DNA from 2 places in the Ensifer sp. NPDC090286 genome. Region 2 is predicted to be linked to the other one. Evidence: riboswitches for the same ligand, from Rfam matches in the RefSeq annotation. Region 2 holds a riboswitch; the other holds the start of a gene.
What was found. Region 2 has a riboswitch for S-adenosylmethionine ahead of ACIQUG_RS18215 (O-succinylhomoserine sulfhydrylase). Riboswitches for the same ligand answer to the same signal wherever they lie in the genome.

Region 1: linked by a shared signal. The riboswitch ahead of metA (homoserine O-succinyltransferase) and the one ahead of ACIQUG_RS18215 (O-succinylhomoserine sulfhydrylase) in region 2 are both predicted to bind S-adenosylmethionine.

The regions. Positions count from the first base shown of each region.
Region 1 covers NZ_JBIVYF010000007.1:175,058-183,776, forward strand. The annotation lists gene ACIQUG_RS29765 (hypothetical protein) at 82-336, shown strand; gene ACIQUG_RS29770 (VOC family protein) at 546-962, shown strand; gene leuD (3-isopropylmalate dehydratase small subunit) at 1,118-1,723, shown strand; gene ACIQUG_RS29780 (RidA family protein) at 1,734-2,114, shown strand; gene ACIQUG_RS29785 (AAA family ATPase) at 2,218-3,057, shown strand; gene ACIQUG_RS29790 (NUDIX domain-containing protein) at 3,054-3,494, shown strand; SAM riboswitch at 3,619-3,696, shown strand; gene metA (homoserine O-succinyltransferase) at 3,758-4,684, shown strand; gene ACIQUG_RS29800 (VWA domain-containing protein) at 4,691-5,875, shown strand; gene ACIQUG_RS29805 (aldose epimerase family protein) at 6,071-7,087, shown strand; tRNA gene ACIQUG_RS29810 (tRNA-Gly) at 7,254-7,328, opposite strand; gene ACIQUG_RS29815 (prolyl-tRNA synthetase associated domain-containing protein) at 7,580-8,089, shown strand; gene trxA (thioredoxin) at 8,148-8,719, shown strand, end outside.
Region 2 covers NZ_JBIVYF010000003.1:623,774-632,492, forward strand. The annotation lists gene ACIQUG_RS18200 (transporter substrate-binding domain-containing protein) at 1-526, opposite strand, end outside; tRNA gene ACIQUG_RS18205 (tRNA-Gly) at 666-740, opposite strand; gene ACIQUG_RS18210 (2'-deoxycytidine 5'-triphosphate deaminase) at 822-1,919, opposite strand; SAM riboswitch at 1,994-2,072, shown strand; gene ACIQUG_RS18215 (O-succinylhomoserine sulfhydrylase) at 2,117-3,301, shown strand; gene ACIQUG_RS18220 (hypothetical protein) at 3,303-3,530, opposite strand; gene apaG (Co2+/Mg2+ efflux protein ApaG) at 3,529-3,921, shown strand; gene ACIQUG_RS18230 (Hsp33 family molecular chaperone) at 3,994-4,983, opposite strand; gene argF (ornithine carbamoyltransferase) at 5,217-6,134, opposite strand; gene ACIQUG_RS18240 (aspartate aminotransferase family protein) at 6,239-7,438, opposite strand; gene ACIQUG_RS18245 (GcrA family cell cycle regulator) at 7,860-8,381, shown strand; gene phoB (phosphate regulon transcriptional regulator PhoB) at 8,450-8,719, opposite strand, start outside.

The DNA.
Region 1 (8,719 bases), on a different contig from region 2:
AACCGCCGCACCCCTTTCGAGGGCCTGCCTCTTGCAAGTCCGAAGGCGAACCCCCACATCGCCATCAGAAAGGTGACGATTATGCAAAGCATTCGCTCTGTTCTCTTTACGGCCGCAGCCCTGACCATCACGTTCGCGGCCTTTGTGCTTACCGCCTCGCTGGCGCTGGCCCTTGCCGGCATCGCCGCCGTCGTCGTGGTCGGCAGCGCCATTGCCACCCGGCTGAACTTCAGGCCAGCCCGCGCCACCGTGCGCCCGGCTGCCGCAGGCCCCGCCCAGGGCCAGCGCGAGATGCGCATCTGGAACGACGGTCGCGGCACGATCATCGACCTCTAATTCCCGGCGGTCGGAAGCGATCCCCAGCGATCTTGGTACCCTGCAATCGGGCCGATCAACGATCGGCTCGAGTCCTGTCGGCGTCCCTTGAAAACTGTCATCCAGCCGGCTGCGATTTTTTTTCGACCCCATGTCGGATCGACCATTCCATGTCCGTCCTTGAAGCAGGCCAGCACGGTCCTGGCTCTTTAAACAGGATGGAGAACGATATGGATACCCAGACGCAGCAGCCGGCACCGGTCCTCAACGGCCTTCTGCCCTATCTTCAGGTCGATGGCGCCGCCAAGGCCTCCGAATTCTACCAGCGCGCCTTTGGCGGCAAGGAAGTGGGCCGGCATCCGCTCGACGAGCAGGGCCGGACGATGCACATCCACCTCTATGTCAACGGTAGCTCGCTGATGCTCGCCGACGCCTATCCGGAATACGGCCATCCCTTGGAAAAGCCGCAAGCCTTCACCCTGACGCTCACCGTCGACGACATCGATGCCTGGTGGGACCGTGCGGTTGCCGCCGGTGCCGAAGTGGTGATGCCGATCGAGGTGATGTTCTGGGGCGACCGCTACGGCCAGCTCCGCGATCCCTTCGGCGTTCTCTGGGCCATGAACAGCCCGGTCAAGGCAGGCTAAGTCCCTGCAGACAATCGAAATCCGGACGAAGCTCTCGCCGGGCGGGCATTTTCACCCACCCGGCGAAGCCTATTTGAACAGATTTTCCTTCATTTCGGCGCAAAACTCATCTAAACGCTAGCGCAACATTCTTCTGAAATCGAAGGCCTGAAGTTATGGAAAAATTCGTCAAGCTCACCGGTGTCGCCGCCCCCCTCCCCGTCGTCAACATCGACACGGACATGATCATTCCGAAGGATTACCTGAAGACGATCAAGCGCACCGGCCTTGGCAAGGGCCTCTTCGCCGAAGCCCGCTACAACGAAGACGGCTCGGTCAACCCGGATTTCGTGCTCAACAAGCCGGCCTACCAGAACGCCAGCATCCTGGTTGCCGGCGACAATTTCGGCTGCGGCTCCTCTCGCGAGCATGCTCCGTGGGCGCTGCTCGACTTCGGCATCCGCTGCGTGATCTCCACGTCCTTTGCCGACATCTTCTACAACAACTGTTTCAAGAACGGCATTCTGCCGATCGTCGTCAGCCAGGCTGACCTCGACAAGCTGATGGACGACGCCTCGCGCGGCTCCAACGCCATCCTCTCGATCGACCTGGAATCCCAGGAAATCACCGGCCCGGACGGCGGCTCGGTCAAGTTCGAGGTCGATGCCTTCAAGCGTCACTGCCTGCTGAACGGCCTCGACGACATCGGCCTGACGCTGGAAAAGGCAACCGCCATCGACAGCTTCGAAAAGACGGTGGGCGCTTCGCGTCCCTGGGCTTAAAGCGAGAAGCATGGCGCGCAAGCTCATCTCCTCGGGTTCGCCCTTCGAAAAGACGGCAGGCTATTCGCGTGCCGTCGCGATGGGCGACTGGTGCTTCGTCTCCGGCACGACCGGCTATGACTACGCCACCATGACCATGCCCGAGACGGTGGAGGAGCAGGCGCGCAATTGCCTGAAGACGATCGAGGGCGCGCTGAAGGAAGCGGGCTTCTCGATGAAGGATGTGGTGCGCAACCACTACTACGTCACCGATGCCAGCTTCGCCGACCGGGTGTTCCCGATCTTCGGCGAAGTCTTCGGCGAGATCCGCCCGACCGCAACGATGATCGTCTGCGACCTGATCCGCCCGGAAATGCTGATCGAGATCGAGGCCACCGCCCTTCGCGGCTGACCCCTTGATCACGCCTGCCCTCAAAACGATTCCGATTTAAGCCATTATGCGATAGTCCATAGGGCATGACTTCGCCTGACTTACGCTGAACCGGAAGACGCCCATGCAATTTCAAGGCACCGCCGACTATATCGCCGACAAGGACCTGATGATCGCCGTCAACGCCGCGATCCGGCTGGAACGGCCCCTGCTGGTCAAAGGCGAGCCCGGCACCGGCAAGACCGAGCTTGCCCGCCAGATCGCCGCCGCCCTTGGCCTCGAACTGATCGAATGGAGCGTCAAGTCAACGACCAAGGCGCAGCAGGGCCTTTACGAATATGACGCCGTGTCGCGGCTTCGCGACAGCCAGCTCGGCGACGAGCGCGTCAACGAGGTCCGGAACTATATCCGCAAGGGCAAGCTCTGGCAGGCCTTCGAGGCGGATCGCCGCGTGGTGCTTCTGATCGACGAGATCGACAAGGCCGACATCGAGTTTCCGAACGACCTCTTGCAGGAGCTCGACCGCATGGAGTTCCATGTCTACGAGACCGGCGAGATGATCGCCGCCCGCCAGCGGCCGATCGTCATCATCACGTCCAACAACGAGAAGGAACTGCCGGACGCGTTTCTGCGCCGCTGCTTCTTCCACTATATCCGCTTCCCCGACGCAGACACGCTCGCCCGCATCGTCGAGGTGCACTATCCCGGCATCCGCAAGACGCTGCTGTCGGCGGCGCTTGCCGCCTTCTACGACATCCGCCAGGTGCCGGGGCTGAAGAAGAAGCCGTCGACATCGGAAGCGCTCGACTGGATCCGCCTGCTCGTCGCCGACGAGGTCGATCCGGCCGATCTCAGGGCCGACGCCAAGACCATGCTGCCGAAGCTGCATGGTGCACTGCTGAAGAACGAGCAGGACGTGCACCTCTTCGAGCGCCTCGCCTTCATGGCCCGCCGCGACGTATGAACCCGGATGCGCACAAGGTCCTGATCTACGCCACCTGGCAGGACCGCCTGCTGGTCTTCGACGAGCCGGATTTCCCCGACATCGCGCTGCAGGTACCCGGCGGCACGATGGAGCCGGGCGAAAGCCCGCAGACATCGGCCTTGCGAGAGTTCGTCGAGGAAACCGGGCTGACGCCGACGGAGGCGCTCACCCATCTCGTCACGCAGGACTACCACTACCCGAAGGACGACAGGACAATATATCATCGGCGACACTATTTTCACGTCGCGCTTACCGGAGAGCAACGGCAGAGCTGGATACATCAGGAAATGACGCCTTTTGGCGGCGGCGAGCCGATCCGCTTCCGCTTCTTCTGGCTCGGCCTCGATGAGGCTGAGCGCCGGCTCGGTTATGGCATGCGGGATGCTCTAAGCCTGCTGCGAACTGTTGGGTGGTAAACGCCAACTGGGAGCAGCAAGGCGCCTCCTCCCGGTCAAAACGGCGAGAAGGTCGCGGCAGCGGGACGAGGGGCCACGACACCCCGAATCGTTTTTCTTGACCCCCGCGGCCCACTCGCGCTATCAAATTCCCCGTGGTGATTTGGCCGGCCGGCTTGCAGCCACGTTAAACAAGTCGCTAAAGGGCCGAGGAAAGTTGGATTTCCGAGGACCGGTCGCGATCAATCGCCGCCGGTTTTTTTGTATTGATCGAGTGGAAGCCCATGCCCATCAAGATTCCCGATACGCTGCCCGCCTTCGAAACCCTCGTGCATGAGGGCGTGCGGGTGATGACCGAGACCGTGGCGATCCGTCAGGATATCCGCCCGCTCCAGATCGGGCTCCTGAACCTCATGCCGAACAAGATCAAGACGGAGATCCAGATGGCGCGCCTGATCGGCGCCTCGCCGCTGCAGGTGGAATTGTCACTGGTGCGCATCGGCGCTCACCGGGCCAAGAACACCTCGGAAGATCACCTGCTCTCCTTCTACGAGACCTGGGAAGAGGTGCAGGGCCGCAAGTTCGACGGCTTCATCATCACCGGCGCGCCGGTCGAGACGCTGGAATACGAGGACGTCACCTATTGGGACGAACTGAAGCGCATCCTCGACTGGACCGAGACCAACGTGCATTCGACGCTCAACGTCTGCTGGGGCGCGATGGCGGCGATCTATCACTTCCACGACGTGCCGAAGTATGCGCTGAAGGAAAAGGCCTTCGGCGTCTACCGCCACCAGAACCTCAATCGCTCCTCCGTCTACCTCAACGGCTTCTCCGACGATTTCGCCGTCCCGGTCTCGCGCTGGACCGAGGTTCGCCGCGCCGACATCGACAAGGTGCCGAGCCTCGAAATCCTGATGGAATCGAAGGAGATGGGCGTCTGCCTGGTGCACGAGAAGAAGGGCAACCGGCTCTACATGTTCAACCACGTGGAGTATGATTCGACCTCGCTGTCGGACGAATACTTCCGCGACGTGGATGCGGGCGTGCCGATCAAGATGCCGCACGACTACTTCCCGCACAACGATTCGACCCTGCCGCCGCAGAACCGCTGGCGCAGTCATGCGCATCTCTTCTTCGGCAACTGGATCAACGAGATGTACCAGACGACGCCGTATGATGTCGCGGAGATCGGCGCCGGGAAAAGCTGAGGTCAGATGTTCATTCCCTTCTTCCTCGAACTCAAGGCGGCGAAGGTCCCGGTCACGCTCCGGGAATTCCTGTCCTTGATCGAGGGGATGGAGGCGGGCATCGCCACCTTCGACGTCGAGGCCTTCTACTATCTGGCGCGCACGGCACTGGTGAAGGACGAGCGCCATATCGACCGCTTCGACCGGGTGTTCCAGCATTGCTTTTCCGGTCTTGAAGCCGTCAACCCGATGGAGGCGGGCGAAGAGGCCGTCATCCCCGAGGACTGGCTGCGCAAGCTCGCAGAGAAGCATCTGAGCGAGGAAGAAAAACGCCTGATCGAGGCGCTTGGCGGCTTCGACAAGCTGATGGAGACCTTGCGCCAGCGGCTGCAGGAACAAAAGGGCCGGCACCAGGGCGGCTCGAAATGGATCGGCACCGCCGGCACCTCGCCCTTCGGCGCCTATGGCTACAATCCCGAGGGGGTGAGGATCGGCCAGGACCAGTCGCGCCACCGCCGCGCCGTCAAGGTCTGGGACCGGCGCGAGTTCAAGGACTACGACGATACGGTCGAACTCGGCACGCGCAACATCAAGGTGGCGCTGAAGCGCCTGAGGCGCTGGGTGCGCCAGGGTGCTGCCGACGAGCTTGATCTCGGTGGCACGATCCGCGCCACCGCCGAACACGGCTATCTCGACGTGGTGACAAGGCCCGAGCGTCGCAATGCCGTGAAGCTCCTGATGTTCTTCGACATCGGCGGCTCGATGGACGATCATATCCGCATCGTCGAAGAGCTGTTTTCAGCGGCCCGCAGCGAGTTCCGCCACATGGAGCATTTCTACTTCCACAACTGCGTCTACGAGGGCCTGTGGAAGGACAATCGCCGCCGGCGCGTCGATATCACCCGGACGACCGAAGTGCTACGCACCTATGGCGGCGACTACTGCGCGATCTTCGTCGGCGACGCCTCGATGAGCCCGTATGAGATCAGCCACCCTGGCGGCTCGGTCGAGCACTGGAACGACGAGGCAGGCGCCCTCTGGCTCTCGCGTCTGACGGCGCATTTTCCGCGCTCGATCTGGATCAACCCCGTGCCCGAACAGCACTGGAGTTACACCCAATCGATCGGCATGGTGAAGAGCCTGTTCGAGGGGCGGATGTTTCCATTGACGCTCGCCGGCCTGCAGGATGCGACCAAGCAGCTGTCGCGTTGAACGCGCCACGAAAATCTTGAGCGCCGTGTGCCTTTGAACAGCCGCCACGGTCGCCGTAGCGCTTTGAATGGCTTGCATGTTTTCGTACCCGCACCAGAGACGATTTAACGGCACATGCAGTGAGAATTCCAGTTGCCGCGCTCTTTGAAATGACGCAGGTTGCTGCGATCGCGAAGAGGGGAGTAAGCGGTGAACATGCATCAGAACACGGAAATCTTCGGCCACCTGCCATCCGGCGAGCTGGTCCATCGTGTGGTGCTTTCCGGTGGCGGCCTCACCGCGCATGTGCTCACCTGGGGTTCGGTGATCCAGGACCTGCGCTTGGAAGGCCACGAGCCGCCGCTGGTGCTCGGCTTCACCGATCTCGAAAGCTATCTCGCCCATTCGCCCTATCTCGGCGCCACGCCCGGCCGTTGCGCCAATCGCATCGGCAACGGCCGCTTCACGCTCGATGGCGAGGCCTACCAGCTCGAATTGAACGAGAAGGGCGTCACGCATCTGCACGGTGGCAGTGACAATATCGGCAAGCGCAACTGGACGATCGTTCGGCACACGCCCGACAGCGTCACGCTCGCCATTACCGACCCGGATGGTCGCGCCGGCTATCCCGGCAATTGCAAGGTTACCTGCACCTACCAGCTAAAGCCCGGCGGGATCTTAAGCGTCGTCTACGAAAGCGAAACCGACCGAGCGACGCTCGCGAATGTCTGCCAGCACAGCTATTTCAATCTCGACGGCAGCGCCGACGCCCTCGGCCACGACATCATGATCGCCGCCGACCACTATCTGCCAACCACCGAACGCCAGGTGCCGACGGGTGAGATCCTTGCCGTCGAAGGCACCGCCTTCGATCTCAGGGAGATGACGCGGCTCAGCCGCCAGACCGAAGGCGAGCGCGTCGCCTACGATCATAATTTCTGCCTTTCGAACGAACGCATGGCGAAACATTCGGTGGCGCTTGCCCGCAGCATCGATTCGGGCGTCACGATGGAAGTGCTGACGACCGAGCCCGGCGTGCAGCTCTATACCGGCGCCAAGCTGAACATTCCCGTCCCCGGTCTCGAGGGACGCCGCTATGGCCCGTTTGCCGGCTTCTGCCTGGAAACCCAGGTCTGGCCGGACGCGATCAACCATCCCGGCTTCCCGAACGCGGTGCTGCGTCCCGGCGAGACCCGCCGGCAGGAAACGGACTACGTGTTCATGAAGAGCTGAGCGCGAAAGCGCCAGCCGGCTTCACCAACAAAGGCAAAACGCAAAGGAGCCGTCTCGGCGGTCCGAACCACATGGTACGGACTCGCACTAACGGCGCATGCAATGCCTGATGGCAAATGCCGTTTCATTCCAGAAATGGCTGTGAAATGAAGTGGTTGGGAGAAATTGGAGCGGGTGAGGCGATTCGAACGCCCGACCCCAACCTTGGCAAGGTTGTGCTCTACCCCTGAGCTACACCCGCTCATCATCCAAGGTCCGGGGGTAGTCGGTGGACCGTGGCGTCGGCGCTGTCTTGCGGCGACGGGCGGTATATGGCCTAAGCGATTTTGGAATGCAACAGGGAAATGACGAGAAATCGAATATTTTTTGGGAGACCCCTCGCAAAGCCCGGAAATGCCGCGTTTTCGGCTGGCCTCGCCGCCTGTGAGATTGCGTCCTGACGGGCTTCTCCCCTAAAGCTGAGACGAAACGAGTGCCCAAGGGATGAGAATCATGCGTGAATCACAGCCGAAAACCGCCGAAGACCTCTTCAATTTTCTCGATGGACTTGGAATCGAGCATAAGACGAAGACCCACGCACCGGTTTTCACCGTGGCTGAATCGGTGGCGCTTCGCGACGAGATGCCCGGCGGTCACACGAAGAACCTCTTCGTGAAGGACAAAAAGGACAATTATTTCCTGCTGACCGTCGAGGAGCACGCGACGGTGGACCTGAAGACGGTGCACCAGGTGATCGGCGCGGCCAGCAAGGTGTCCTTCGGCAAGCCGGAGAAGCTGATGGAATATCTCGGCGTCATTCCGGGTGCGGTGACCGCCTTCGGCGCGATCAACGACACCGGGGGCAACGTCAAGGTCATCCTCGACGAAGCGCTGATGACGTTCGATATCGTCAACTGCCATCCGCTTTCCAACGACGCCACGACCGCGATCGCTTCAAAGGATCTTCTGCGCTTCATGGAAGCGACCGGACACGAACCGCTTGTCTTGAAAGTCACGGCCTGACATACGATCTTTGGCGCGAATGCAGTAAGCTGGCGGACGAGCCGGCGAGGAGAGAAGAATGACGGGCAGCGACAATCCCTATGCAGGGTCTTTCGGCACTCAGATGACGGCCTCGGCCTCCTTCGGCCAGCCGGCGCCGGCGGCCGCGTCGGGCGGCGACCTGATCAAGGAAACCACCACTGCCAACTTCACCAAGGACGTGCTCGAAGCCTCCAGGCAGCAGCCGGTTCTCGTCGATTTCTGGGCGCCCTGGTGCGGTCCCTGCAAGCAGCTGACCCCCGTCATCGAAAAGGTGGTCACGGAAGCCGCAGGCCGCGTCAAGCTCGTCAAGATGAACATCGACGATCATCCCTCGATCGCCGGCCAGCTCGGCATCCAGTCGATCCCCGCCGTCATCGCCTTCGTCGGCGGCCGCCCGGTCGACGGCTTCATGGGTGCGGTACCGGAAAGCCAGATCAAGCAGTTCATTGAAAAGATCGCCGGCCCCGCCGTCGACGACAGCAAGGCCGAGATCGAAGCGGTTCTCGCCGACGCAAAGGCGCTGATCGATGCTGGCGACGCCGAGAACGCCGCCGGCCTCTATGGCGCCGTGCTGCAGGCCGATCCCGAAAACGTCATTGCGATTGCCGG
Region 2 (8,719 bases):
TCTTCGGGAAGAACGCCTTGAACATCGCCTCATGCGTGGTTCCGGCAACGACGCCGACCGGCTTGCCCTTCAGATCCTTCGGCGCGGCCACTGCGCCCGCCGCCTTGGTGTTGACCGCGAACCGCGCCGGGAGCCGCATGAAGGCGCGCGAAAAGCCGAAGCGCTGGCGCAGTTCCGGACCGACGGCGACGCCGGCGGCCACCGCCTCGCCCTGCCCCTGTTCCAGCGCCGGCAGCAGCTCCGCATAGGTCACCGCCTGGATCTGGCACTTGGCTTCAATGTCGAGCTCGCGGCAGATCTCGCGCACGAGATCGACATGAAATCCCGAAAGCTTGCCCGACTGATCGATGAAGTTGAACGGCGGAAAGTCCACCGTCGTCAAGAAGCGCAGGCGCGCGAGGCCCGTGAGATCCGGCTTGGCGATGCGTTCGCGCGCATCGAAAAGGAGCGGCAGATCCTTGGGCTGGGCCGCAAGCGGCGTTGCGATCAAGGACGCGCAAAGGGCAAACAGGGAGAAAAGCTTCATGGGCAGCGGGCCGGCACGTCTCGTGTGTCAGATGCGGCCCTTAGAACCGCGGATGATTCATCCCGTCCTAGGTTAGCCGTCCACGGCGCAACTGGCCATAGGCCTTACGCCATCGAGGCAATGATCGGTCAGGAAGGAATGGAGCGGGTGATCGGGATCGAACCGACGACATCCAGCTTGGGAAGCTGGCGTTCTACCGCTGAACTACACCCGCGGCGCCTGCGAAATTTCCCGAACCGGGGCGATCTGTCAAGCACCCTTGCGCCGGATCGCGCCAGGGTCACTTCGAAATCCCCTACTCGGCGCGAAAATGCTTCGAGAGCTTCAGGCCCTGCGCCTGATAGTTGGAGCCGACGCCGAGACCGTAGAGACCATCCGGGCGTTCCAGCATGTGTTCGTAGATCAGGCGGCCGACGATCTGGCCGTGTTCGAGGATGAACGGCACCTCGTGGCTGCGCACTTCCAGCACCGCACGGCTGCCCGTGCCGCCGGCAGAGGCATGACCGAAGCCCGGATCGAAGAAACCGGCGTAATGCACACGGAATTCGCCGACCAGCGGATCGAACGGCGTCATCTCGGCCGCATAAAGCGGTGGCACATGCACGGCCTCGCGCGAAACGAGAATGTAGAACTCATCCGGATCGAGGATCAGTTCGTCGCGGCCGCGGCTGTAGAGCGGCTCCCAGAAATCGAAGATCGCGTGCTGCGCCTTCTTGTCAACATCGATGACCGCCGTGTGGTGCTTGCCGCGATAGCCGATCAGGCCTTCGGGCCCGGTGCCCTTCAGATCGATCGACAGCGCGATGCCGCCACCGCTGACGTTCGGCTTGTCGCTCGCCACCAGCACGTCGCTATCATGCAGCGCCTGCAATTCCTGTTCCGACAGGATCGATTGGCCCATGCGGAAGCGGATCTGCGACAGGCGCGAGCCGCGGCGCACGACGATCGGGAAGGTGCGCGGGCTGATTTCGAGATAAAGCGGACCGCTGTAGCCGGCCGGGATCTTGTCGAATTCCTGGGCGCGGTCGGTGATGACGCGGGTGAAGATGTCGAGGCGGCCGGTCGAACTCTTCGGGTTGGCCGAGGCCGACATGCCCTTCGGCAGCGCCAGGCTTTCCATCAACGGCACGATGTAGACGCAGCCGGTCTCCAGCACCGCGCCCTCGGTCAGGTCGACCACGTGCAGCTTCAGCCGGTCGAGCTTGTCGGCAACGAGATGAGACGGACCCGGCATGAAGCTCGCGCGGACGCGAAAAGCCTTGGCGCCGAGGCGCAGGTCGAGGCTCGCCGGCTGGATCTGATCGTCATCCAGCGGCTTCTCGCTCTTCAGGCGTCCCGATTCGAACAGCGCGGCGATCGCGCGATCGGCCAAAATCCCAGTGTCGCGGCCCATTGCAGTCCTCTTTTCAGTTGCGAGACAAAACCAAACTCCGGGAATTGACGCAAGCGTACCCTGGCAGTATTGAAGCTTTATCCCGTGGTGATTTGGCCGGTCGGCTTGCAGCCACGTTAAACAAGTAGCTAAAAAGGCCGGGTGTCAAACCGGCCCTTCACGCGGCCGGTTTTTTTGTTTTTGAAAGTGATCGTCACATGAGCAAAAACTGGCGCCCCGCAACGCAACTGGTCCATGGCGGCACGACCCGCTCCCAGCACGGCGAGACCTCCGAAGCGATCTTCCTCACCCAGGGCTTCGTCTACGAGACTTCGGAAGCGGCTGAAGCGCGCTTCAAGGGCGAGACCGAAGGTTTCATCTACGCCCGCTACGGCAGCCCGACCAACGACATGTTCGAAAAGCGCATGTGCATGCTGGAAGGCGCTGAAGACGCGCGCGCCACCGCATCGGGCATGGCCGCGGTCACCGCCGCCATCCTCTGCCAGTTGAAGGCCGGCGATCATATCGTCGCTGCCCGCGCGCTCTTCGGCTCCTGCCGTTGGGTGGTCGAGACGCTGGCGCCGAAATACGGCATCGAGTGCACGCTGGTTGACGGGCGCGATCTCACCAACTGGGAAAAGGCGATCCAGAAGAACACCAAGGTCTTCTTCCTCGAAAGCCCGACCAACCCGACGCTTGAAGTCATCGACATTGCCGGCGTCGCCAAGCTCGCCAACCAGATCGGCGCCAAGGTCGTCGTCGACAACGTCTTTGCGACGCCGCTCTTCCAGAAGCCGCTGGAACTCGGCGCCCATATCGTCGTCTATTCCGCCACCAAGCATATCGACGGCCAGGGCCGCTGCCTCGGCGGCGTGGTGCTTTCCGACAAGGAATGGATCAACGAGCACCTGCACGACTACTTCCGCCACACCGGCCCGGCGATGTCGCCGTTCAACGCCTGGACGCTGCTGAAGGGCATCGAGACGCTGCCGCTGCGCGTGCGTCAGCAGACGGAAACGGCCCGCCGCGTCGCCGACTTCCTGGCGGAACAGCCGCAGGTCGCCAAGGTCATCTATCCCGGCCGCAAGGATCACCCACAGGCCGATATCATCGCCAAGCAGATGACCGGCGGCTCGACGCTCGTCGCCTTCGAACTGAAGGGCGGCAAGGATGCTGCCTTCGCGCTGCAGAATGCACTGGAGATCGTGCGCATCTCCAACAACCTCGGCGACAGCAAGAGCCTGATCACCCATCCGGCCACGACCACGCACAAGAACCTGACCGACGAGGCCCGTACGGAGCTCGGCATGTCCGCCGGCACCGTGCGCTTCTCGGCCGGTATCGAGGACAGCGACGATGTGGTGGAAGATTTCGCCCGCGCGCTGAAGGCCGTGAAGGCCTGATTTACGAAGACGCGGCCGCCGTGACCAACGGCGGCCGACGCCCCTTGCCGGTGGTCACGTAAGGACTTTCCGGCGGCCCAGCGCCAAGGCGCCAGGCACGCTTCACCCGCCCGATCCCGTCAGCACGACCATCCGTCCCATCGTGGGATCGCACAATCTTGCCGTTATTCTTGACGAAACCATCTTGCTGTAGAATACCCTGAAAGACCTGAAGCAAGGTGATGCCCATGTATCGCGCTTTGACCCGCGACATAGAAGTTACGGTGGAGCCGTACTATCTCGAAGAACAGTCGGATCCCGATGACGGCCGCTATGTTTGGGGCTATCGCATCGTCATCTCAAACCACTCGGACGCGACCGTGCGGTTGATGACGCGCTACTGGCACATTACCGATGAGAATGGGCAAGTCGACGAGGTCAGCGGTCCGGGCGTCATCGGCGAGCAGCCGCTGCTCAATCCCGGAGATACCTATGAGTACTCGTCCGGATGCCCGCTGGATACGCCCTCGGGCGTGATGTTCGGTCACTACAGCATGGAATCGGAAGGCGGAGAGACCTTCAACGTGGCCATCCCCGCCTTCTCGCTCGATTCACCCGGGCTCGTGCGCACCCTGAACTGACGCCAATCCGGAACAGCGCGTCCGTGGGACTAGCGTCGCTCTAAATCGCGGCCAATCGGCCGGAGGCGCCCGCTACTGCGGGCGCACCTCGCTTGCTTCGAAGCGATAGGTCGTCGAGCAGAACTCGCAGGTAACCTTGACTTCGCCATCGTCGATGGTGCTTTCGAGGTCGTCCGTGCTCAGGTTCGACAACACCGACTGAAGCTTTTCGCGCGAGCAGCTGCAACGGTCATAAACCGCTTGCGGTTCATAGACGCGAACGCCGCGCTCGTGGAACAGGCGATAGAGCAGCCGCTCGGTTCCAACCATCGGATCGGTCAATTCGTCCATGTCGATCGTTTCGACCATCACCTTGGCTTCGGCCCAGAGATCGTCGTCCTCGAACGTGCTTTCGCCGTCATCGCCGTCGCCGCCCGAGAGGTCGGGCTGGCGCATGCGCTCCGGCGCTTCGGGCAAGAACTGGGCAACCATGCCGCCGGCGCGCCAGCGATGACGCGGCTTGCCGTTTTCGTCGCGATCGAGAAGCTCGGCCACGCCAAGGCGCACCTTGGTCGGGATCTGCTCCGACTGACGGAAATAGACGCCGGCGATTTCCTCGAGCGTCGCACCGTCAAGCGCAACAATTCCCTGGTAACGCTGGGTATGGGCGCCCTGATCGATGGTGAAGGCGAGTACGCCCTTTCCGAGCAGCTCGTGCGAAAGGGTGCGGCCGTCCTTTTCGGCAGCCGCGAGCGCTTCCTGATCGTAGCGGGCATAGGCGCGCACGCGATCCGGCGTCGAGAAATCGGCGACGACCAGATCGACCGGGCCATCGCCTTGCGTCTGGACGATCAGCTTGCCTTCGAACTTCAGCGAGGTCCCGAGCAGCACGGTGAGCACGACGGTTTCGGCAACCAGGCGCGCGACCGGGAGCGGATAGTTGTGGCGCTCGAGAATTGCGTCCAGCATCGGGCCGAGCTGCACGGCGCGGCCGCGCACGTCGAGGCCTTCCACCTGGAAAGGCACAACGTGATCGTCACCGGCGAAGTCGAACTCACCCAGCCCTGGCGTCATGTCGGTCATGTCTTGCTCCTTGCCTCAGCCAACCAGATTGCGCCAGGGACATTCCTGTCCCCCGGCGCAACATGCCCGCTGTAATCACTTGATCCCGCGATAAACGGATTGTCCACCAGGTTTGTGCCGCCGCGTTGCGACGCACCACCCAGACGGCTGCGCGCTCGCTCGTTCAGGAGCGCCCGTATGCCGCCTAGATCGTGTCGCGCATTGGCAATGTCAAGATCTTGCCCGACGGCGGCTCAGACGAGCCCCATGCACCAGGCGATGACCGACTTCTGTGCGTGCAGGCGGTTTTCCGCCTCGTCGAAGACCACCGACTGCGGACCGTCGATCACGTCGTCGGTGACCTCTTCGCCGCGGTGCGCCGGCAGGCAGTGCATGAACAGCGCATCGGAGGCCGCACGCTTCATCAGCGCCTCGTTGACCTGGTAGGGCTGGAAGACGTTGTGGCCGCGGGCGCGGTGTTCCTGGTTCATCGAGATCCACGTGTCGGTCACCACGCAATTGGCGTCGGCGACGGCCTGCTCTGCGTCATGACACAAGAGGACCTCGCCGCCATTGTTGCGCGCCCAATTCAGGAACTTGTCCTGCGGCTCGGAGCCGAGCGGCACGGCCATGTTCATGCGGTAGCCGAAACGGGCGGAACCTTCGATCAGCGAATGCAGGACGTTGTTGCCGTCGCCGGTCCAGGCAATCGTCTTGCCCTTCACCGGGCCGCGATGCTCCTCGAAGGTCAGGATGTCGGCCATGATCTGGCAGGGGTGGGTATCGTCGGTCAGGCCGTTGATGACGGGGACCGTCGCATGCTCGGCCAGCTCCAGAAGACGGCGGTGGTCGGTGGTGCGGATCATGATGGCGTCGACGTAACGCGACAGGACCTTGGCCGTGTCGCCGATCGTCTCGGCGCGGCCGAGCTGCATTTCGGTGCCCGACAGAAACAGGGTTTCGCCGCCGAGCTGGCGCATGCCGACATCGAAGGAAACGCGGGTACGGGTGGAGGGCTTTTCGAAGATCATCGCCAGCATCTTGCCGGCGAGCGGCTTCTCGGCGGTTCCGGCCTTGGTCGCTGCCTTTCGGACGCGCGCATCGTCGATGATCGTCCGGAGGTCGGCGGCCGTCATGGCCGAAAGATCGAGAAAATGTCTGGTGCCTGCCATCGTACTCGGTTCCTGTCTGAAAAATCGGTCCCTGGTGCGGCACGCTATATACGTGCCCGCACGAAGGTCATTCTAGCGCCTTATTCGGCCCTGGGTCGCTATCTTCAGGCTGCGGCGTTGCCGCTTGCCTTGCGAACCGCCTCGGCGGCGCGTTCGATACGTGCCAGGCCCTCGCGGGCCTCTTCGGCCGTGATCGTCAGCGGCGGCAGCAAGCGCAGCACGTTTTCGCCGGCCGGCACGGCCAGAAGCTTCTCCGCGCGAATTTCCTTCAGCAGATCGGCCGAAGGGCCCTTCACCTTGATGCCCAGCATCAGACCGTCGCCGCGGATCTCCTCGATGACATCAGGGAAACGGTCCTTGAGCGACGCAAGACCCTGACGGAAGACCAGCGCGACATCGCGCACATGCGTGAGGAACCCGTCGGCAAGAACGACGTCGAGCACGGCGTTGCCGACAGCCATGGCCAGCGGATTGCCGCCATAGGTGGAGCCGTGCGTGCCCGCCACCATGCCAGATGCGGCTTCCTCGGTCGCCAGGCAGGCGCCGAACGGGAAGCCGCCGCCGATACCCTTGGCGACCGCCATGATATCCGGGCGGATGTCGGCCCATTCATAGGCAAACAGCTTGCCGGTACGGCCGACGCCCGTCTGAACCTCGTCGAGGATCAGGAGCAGGCCGAACTCGTCGCAGAGCGCGCGCAGTTCCTGCATAAACTCCTTGGTCGCCGGGCGGATACCGCCCTCGCCCTGGATCGGCTCAATCAGGATCGCTGCGGTTTCCTCTGTGATCGCATTCTTGACGGCAGCGATGTCGCCGAACGGGACCTGGTAGAAGCCCGGCGCCTTCGGACCGAAACCTTCGATGTATTTCTGCTGACCGCCGGCGGCGATCGTCGCGATCGTGCGGCCGTGGAAAGCGCCCTCAAAGGTGATGACGTGGAATTTCTCCGGGTGACCCTTGGAGAAGTGGTAACGCCGTGCCGTCTTGATGGCGCATTCCAGCGCTTCCGCACCCGAATTGGTGAAAAACACCTTGTCGGCAAAGGTCACGGCCGTCAGCCGGCGACCGAGGCTTTCCTGGCCCGCAATCTCATAGAGGTTGGACAGGTGCCAAACCTTGTCGGCCTGCGCCTTCAGCGCTTCGACGAGGTGGGGATGCGCGTGGCCGAGCGAGTTCACGGCAACGCCGGCGCCGAAATCGAGATAACGCGTACCGTCTTCAGCGATCAGCCAGGCGCCCTCTCCTCGCTCGAAACGCAACGGCGCGCGCATGTAGGTATCGTAAAGCGGCGTTGTTGCAGTCATGCGAGGCTCTCCTTCACTCCAGATCGACATCGATCCCGCGCCTCACGCGGTCCGATAAAAATCAAAAATGCCGCCTTTCGGCGGCGCAGGCACTATTCCCATTTCGCGCTGCAATGTCAACAAAACCAAGCCTTGCAGCGCAACATGAAGGATCGATTCCTGGCAGCAGAAAAATCGTCCGGGAGGGCTTGCAAAAATGCAACGCCGGCCGAGCAAGTTGGGGAAAACTACGAAATCGATTCGGCCTGATTCCCGGGACTCTTGCCACAGAGTCCAGCGGTCAGTACGTTAACATTCAATTACTAGACGCATGCGGCGGACCTAGTCACCAAAAGAGTTATCGCGTTTGCAACCCCGGGGTTCAGCCGGGGTGCGGTGAGGGATTCTGCCATCCCCAACGCTGAGAACGGAGAGTGCAGAAATGAACTGGACTGACGAGCGGGTGGAGAAACTGAAGAAGCTTTGGTCCGAGGGCCTGAGCGCGAGCCAGATCGCGGCACAGCTCGGCGGCGTCAGCCGTAACGCTGTCATCGGCAAGGTTCACCGCCTGAGCCTGCCAGGTCGCGCCAAGGCCGGCGGCAGCACCACGACGGCGGCCCGTCCGAAGCGCCCGACTTCGGCACCGCGTGCGCCGAACTACGCTTCGCGCGTTTCGGCCCGCCCGGTTGCACGCACGGCCGGCGCTGTCGTTCTCAAGGAAGAAATCGAAGTCGATCTCGTTGCCGAGCAGGATTTCAGCACCCGGACCGACGTTGTCGTGCCGATGTCGCGCCGCCTCGAGCTGACCCAGCTCACCGAGCGCACCTGCAAGTGGCCGATCGGCGACCCGCTGAAGGAAGAGTTTCACTTCTGCGGCAACGATTCCCCGGAATCCTCGCCTTACTGCACCTTCCATGCGCGGCTGGCCTACCAGCCGTCGGGCGAGCGCCGCAGGGCCCGCTAAGAAGCCGGACAGCATCAATAAAAAAGGGGCCGATCGGCCCCTTTTTTTGTTGGAGACTTCCGGATCTGTCAGCTTTCGAGCGAATAGCCGGCTCCGCGAACGGTGCGGATAACGTCCGGCATGTTCGAGAAATTCAGAGCCTTGCGCAGGCGACCGACATGCACGTCGACGGTGCGTTCGTCGACATAGATGTCATGGCCCCACACGCCGTCCAGAAGCTGCGAGCGCGAGAAGACGCGGCCCGGCGAGGACATCAGGAACTCCAGAAGACGGAACTCGGTCGGGCCGAGGCGCACTTCGCGGCTGCGGCGGTGAACGCGGTGGGTCTCGCGGTCGAG